DNA from 2 places in the Pantoea sp. SGAir0430 genome. Region 1 is predicted to be linked to the other one. Evidence: predicted binding sites of a transcription regulator. Region 1 holds the regulator's gene; the other holds the start of a gene.
What was found. The regulator PurR, encoded in region 1, represses purine synthesis genes. The targets are predictions, from matches to a motif close to CANGCAAACGTTTGCNTG.
Positions count from the first base shown of each region.

Region 2: a site for PurR is predicted at 1,373-1,390, ahead of galS (HTH-type transcriptional regulator GalS). Genes of this name have one in related genera too.

Region 1 covers NZ_CP039427.1:1,227,084-1,230,225, forward strand. Annotated here, with positions in the region: gene E7738_RS05875 (C40 family peptidase) at 171-962, shown strand; gene E7738_RS05880 (cytochrome bd-I oxidase subunit CydH) at 1,019-1,108, opposite strand; gene purR (HTH-type transcriptional repressor PurR) at 1,382-2,407, shown strand; gene punR (DNA-binding transcriptional activator PunR) at 2,404-3,142, opposite strand, start outside.
Region 2 covers NZ_CP039427.1:434,314-437,455, reverse strand. Annotated here, with positions in the region: gene galS (HTH-type transcriptional regulator GalS) at 270-1,310, opposite strand; gene yeiB (DUF418 domain-containing protein YeiB) at 1,452-2,612, opposite strand; gene folE (GTP cyclohydrolase I FolE) at 2,667-3,142, opposite strand, start outside.

The DNA.
Region 1 (3,142 bases):
AAATCGCTCATTTTTGCCCCACTTTCAGTACCGTGACAGATTAATGGAAAAAGACCTTACCTTTTGCAAAAAAAGTGGATTAGAATTGCCCCGGTGCTGATCGTCGATCAGATTTTTCTAACTTTACCGCGGTCTGGCTTCCTGCCGACGGCTTAACATGTAACCGGACTATGCGTTTACTGATTACGCTTTTCATACTGGCTTTTGCCCAACTGTTCTTTAATGTGGCGGCGGCTTCTCCGCATGCGCCGGTTAATGCCAGTTTGCAGAAAGCGGAGAAAAAGAACGCGCGTGAAGATGAGCGTCGCAAACGACGCCCGGTGAAAACCACCAGCAAAAAGTCACGCCTGACGTCGGTACAGAAGTTCAGGCTGAAAAAACAGCAGAAAAGCGAAACGGTACTTCAGCACACCACGCAGCGCAAATCCCCACTTAAGCTCAGTGCGAAAAAATATGGTCATCAGCGGCTGGCGAAAAAATCGCGTGACGTTGCCGTTGATGATGAAGTGCAGCAGCTGAGCGGCATTAAAATGAGCAAAGCCCACCGCTTGCGCTATCAAAAAGCGCGCGAAACCGCGATGACGAAACTGATGGGCCAGCTGGGTAAACCGTATCAGTGGGGAGGCACCTCACCGCACACCGGTTTCGACTGCAGTGGTTTAGTGTGGTACGCCTACAAAGACCTGGTGAAGTTTAAATTTCCCCGCACCGCCAATGAGATGTATCACCTGCGCGATGCGGCACCAATTAAGCGTGAGATGCTGGAGAAAGGCGATCTGGTGTTCTTCCGCATCAACAACCGCGGCACCGCCGACCATGTCGGGGTTTATCTGGGCAATGGCAAATTCATTCAGTCTCCGCGCACCGGTAAGGACATTCAGATTAGCGCGCTGGGCGAGGATTACTGGCAGAAGCATTACGTTGGCGCGCGCCGTATGATGACGCCGAAAACCGTGCGCTAACCTCAGCGTTGCGCAACAAAAAAGCCGGTGGCTGTTCAGCAGCACCGGCTTTTTTATTAATGCAGAATGGCGGTAAAGCTAAAGGCAATAATCATCAGCAGAGCAGCGGCGGTGGTGGTCAATGCCAGTTTCAAATCGGTACTCATCACAACTCCTTAGTCACACAGTTTGCATGGTTAAATAATTTTCGCACAGTGATGGGCAAAAATCTCGTGTTATCCGCCCCGGCTTGCTAGAATCGCCGCCTTTCGTTGCGCAACAGATTTAGCGCATGCTGCATTGACAGCCTGCTGAAGGATGTTTCCCTGCCCGATTAAGCAGATTAGCCCTGATATTCAGGGCGCAAAACCATTAGCAGACGCAAACGTTTAACAATATACTTATCAGTAAGTTGCGATAAGCCCAGGAGTACCATTTTCATGGCAACCATTAAAGATGTGGCGAAACGCGCCGGGGTCTCAACCACCACGGTTTCGCATGTCATCAACAAAACGCGTTTTGTCGCGGAAGAGACGCGTAACGCCGTATGGGAAGCGATTAAAGCGCTGCACTATTCACCGAGCGCGGTGGCCCGCAGCCTGAAGGTGAATCACACCAAGACGCTGGGCCTGCTGGCGACCTCCAGCGAAGCGCCCTACTTCGCCGAAATTATTGAAGCCGTGGAGAATCACTGCTTTGAGCGTGGTTACACGCTGATTCTCGGCAACGCGCATAACGATCTGCAAAAACAGCGCGCCTATCTGTCGATGATGGCGCAAAAGCGCGTCGATGGCCTGCTGGTCATGTGCTCCGAATATCCCGACGATCTGCTGCAGATGCTGGAAGAGAACCGCAATATCCCGATGGTGGTCATGGACTGGGGCGAATCGCGCGGGGACTTTACCGATACCGTGCAGGACAATGCGTTCCACGGCGGTTACCTCGCCGGGCGATACCTGATTGAGCGCGGCCATCGCGATATCGGTGCTATCCCTGGCCAGATGGAGCGCAACACCGGTGGCGGCCGTCATGCGGGTTTTCTGCAGGCGATGCAGGAAGCGGGCATCAGCGTCCGTCCCGAGTGGATTGTGCAGGGTGACTTCGAACCGGAGTCAGGTTATCAGGCAATGCAGCAGATCCTGAACCAGAAACAGCGCCCGACGGCGGTGTTCTGCGGCGGCGATATCATGGCGATGGGCGCGATTTGCGCGGCCGACGAGATGGGACTGCGCGTGCCGCAGGATATTTCGGTAATTGGCTATGACAATGTGCGCAACGCGCGCTACTTCACCCCGGCGCTGACAACCGTGCACCAGCCGAAAGCGCAGCTGGGGGAAAAGGCACTGGAGATGCTGCTGGACCGCATCACCAGCAAACGCGAAGAGCCGCAGACCATTGAAGTGCAGCCCACGCTGATTGAGCGCCGCTCCGTGGCCGATGGCCCGTTCCGCGATTACCGCCGTTAAGCCACCTTCTCGCTGAGCCACTCGTGGTTCAGCGTCTCCGCATCGCCCAGATATTCCAGTAACCACGCCAGCGCCGGTGACGCGCGCTGCTCAGACCAGCTGACGCAACACGGGCTGTCCGGAAACGGCTGCGGCAACGCCAGCTCCACCAGCGCGCCGCTGTCCAGCAGCGGGCGCGCCAGGTGCCCCGGCACCATGCCCACGCACAATCCAGCCTGCAGGCAATCCAGCCCGGTTTCCCACTCCGGCACCACCAGCCGCCGCTGGTTATCCAGCGTCCACGTCATGCGGCGCGGCAGCGCGCGCGACGTATCTTCCAGCACCAGCGACGGCCAGGCGCGCAGGGTTTCGTCGTCCAGCTGCGGACTGTGGGCCAGCGCATGCTGCGGACTCACCACGCAGCGCCAGTTGAGCGCGCCCATATCCTGAAAGGCGAAGCGGCCGCCGACCGGAATGGCCTGGGTGGCGCCAATCGCCACATCGACACGACCATCAGCCAGCGCGTCCCACACGCCGTTAAATACTTCGTAGCTGATGATCAGCTCCATATCGGGGAAATGGCGGTAAAAATCCTTTACCAGCTGGCGGGTGCGCTGCGGTTTGACGATGCAATCTACCGCGATACTGAGCTGACCGCGCCAGCCATTAGCCAGCTGCTGACACTGGCGGCGCGTGGCCATCATTTTTTTGATAACAGAACGCCCTTCACGCACAAAATGCTCGCCTGCTGCCGTC
Region 2 (3,142 bases), 790 kb from region 1:
CGTATTGCCTGCGGGCAGACAGCGCAGTCGGTTGAAACGCTATTTTTTATGGGGCAGGCGCTGCTACCAAGCCGGACCACCATCGCTATCCTGACTTCCCTGTAGGTAAACGCTTCCTGAAGTGTGTTGTGAACCATTTCAATCGGCTACTGAAACCAGACCGGGGAAGGAAAGCCCGGCGTTACATAATGTTTCAGTCCGGTAAGACGCTGCCATCATAGTGAGCGCCATGTTAATTAACTGTGAATACAATCACAGATTGGAAACGGTTACACGGCGCTATCGCCTGAATTAGTGACCGACTCCACAATTTGCCGCTGCGCCACTGAATGGCGCCGCACCAGCGTAGGCATGAAGCAGTGCGCGGCGTGCGGATCGAGCGTGCCTGCTGCGCCCTGCAGGGCCAGCTCAGTCGCCAGTTTCGCCATAGAAACAATGGGATAGCGCACTGTGGTCAATTGCGGGTCGGTATAACGGGAAATGGGGATGTCATCGAAGCCGATGACAGAGAAATGCTGCGGTACCTGAATACCATTATCTTTCAGCGCGGTGAGCGCACCGGCCGCCATGCCATCGTTATAGGAGAACACCGCAGTGAGGTGCAGATTGCGCCCCAGCAGTTCCACCATCGCGGCTTCACCGCCCTGCATGTCCGGTTCGGCATGCGCAATCCAGCCCTCCGGCGGGCGGATGCCCTGCTCTGCCAGTGCCTGCAGCCAGCCGTCGCGGCGCTGCGCCACGTCCTCAATCGGATGGCTGGAGCTGAGGTAACCAATGCGCTGATGGCCCTGCTGTAACAGCATGCGCGTCGCTACCTGCGCCCCGGTAACATTGTCGAGGCAGACGCAGCGGTGCTCGTAACCGGGAATAGTACGATTAATCAGTACCATACCGGGAACCTGATCCATAAACTGCGCCAGCTCCGCGTCTGTAAGCGTTTTCGCGTGCACCACTAGCGCGTTGCAGCGCTGGCGGATCAGCACCTCAATGGCATGGCGTTCTTTCTCTTCCTGATGCCACGAATTGCTGATGAGCACATGCTTGTGCATGCGCTGCGCCACGGTATCCACCGCTTTAACCAGCGCACCAAAGAAGGGATCGGAAACGTCCATGACCACCACGCCGATGGTATCGCTCACCTGGGTAGCCAGCGCCTGCGCGTTAGCATTCGGCCGGTAGCCGAGCGATTCAACCGCCTGCAGCACGGCTTCGCGGGTATCAGAGGTGACTGCACTGCTGTTATTGAGCACCCGCGACACGGTGGCAACGGAAACCCCGGCCTGACGGGCGACATCACGAATCGTTATCATGCAGTTGTTCCACAGAGGAGAAAATGCGCGACTGGCGCGTAACGGCGCTATTCTGTCAGGGCATCGGAAACAGCTGCGTGAATTACGTCACACGGATGAAAACGGTTACATACAATTATGCAACCTTTGTGATGAACATCATTATCTGCCAGCGGACGCGTTGTCCGCTTTTCCGGCGGCGAGCTGCGTCAGCCGGCGCCAGAGCCACTCCATCGGTCCCTGCGGGAAGACGCGCAGCCACAGCACGGAGAACAGAATATTGATCAGCCAGATGGCCGGTACAAAAGCCAGTAGTTGCAGGCGGTCAAATTTGAGGAACAGATCGAAGCGGTAGAACAGCGTGGTGCAGATCAGCGTCTGCAGCAGATAATTGCTCAGCGCCATGCGCCCGACGCACTGAATGGCGTAACTGAACCGCGTGGCGGCGATGGCCGGCCAGTAACCAAGACAGAGTGCAGCGTAGCCAAGGCTGATAAACGGACTGGCGAGATCGCGTGGCACCTGCAGGAAAAAGCCGCTCCAGCGAAATTCCCACTGTAGCAGCCATTGCGCCAGCACGCCGGGTATGGCAATCAGCCAGCCGATAGTCAGTAACAGCGCCGCCGCGCGTCGGTAGTGTTGCAGACTAAACTGGCCGCTCAGCCAGCCGCTGCGCATCAGCGCGGCACCGATCAGCATCAGCCCGGCCAGCTGCCAGCCATACTGCGAAGCCAGCGCCATCAGGCCAGATGACAGGTGTTCGAGGCGGTTCTGCACCGCTTCCCAGCCACCGACCAGTTTCCAGTAGCTCTCATACTCCAGATCTGCCGCGCCCGGCAGCCATGAGCGCGTCGGCTGCGGACTGGAGATGACGCCAAACACCAGCAGCACGGCACAGCCCACCAGATAGAGCAGCACCCCGGTATGTAATAGCGCCCGCTCCGACGGCACGTCACGCAGCATGCGCCAGACAATCAACCCAATCAGGCCATAATCCAGCAGGATGTCGCCTTCCCACAGGAACACCGCATGGATGAACCCGATGAAGACCAGCAGCGTTAAGCGCGAGGAGATCCAGCGGCTACCGCGCGGCACCTGCAGTGCCAGTCCGGCACCAAACAGCAGCGCAAACAGCGTCAGAAATTTTAGCTGCGCCAGGCCATCCATGATTGCCCAGGTCCAGGCATCAGAAACGGAGGCTTCACCCTGCCAGGCCGGATTGAGATAGGCCGCCGAGGGCAGACCAAAGCCGACAATATTCAGCAGCAATATGCCGAGAATGGCGCAACCACGAATGAAATCCAGCGCGAGATAGCGTTGCATCGAGTGCCCTGACGGTGAGAGGAACACGGGCGACAACGACGCCGCCCGCGCTGCTTAGCTGTGGCGTACCGCGCGCAGGAACTCCTGACGCGTGTTCTGGCTCGATTTGAACAATCCGCCGAGTGAAGTGGTGGTGGTCGCGCTGGTCGCATCTTTGACGCCGCGCGCTTTCACGCAGTAGTGCACCGCATCGATCGACACCGCCACGTTATTGGTGCCCAGCAGGGTTTGCAGCGCCACCAGCACCTGCTGGGTCAAACGCTCCTGCACCTGCGGACGCTGGGCGAAGAACTGTACGATACGGTTGATCTTCGACAGGCCAATTACCTTGTCTTTAGGGATATAGGCCACGGTGGCTTTGCCGTCGATGATCACGAAGTGGTGTTCACAGGTGCTGGTCAGGGTGATATCACGCACGGTAACCATTTCGTCCACCTTCATCTTGTTTTCGATGACGGTGATTTTCGGGAAGTTGGCGTAATCCAGACCTGAAAAGATTTCGTCGACGTACATCTTGGCGATGCGGTGCG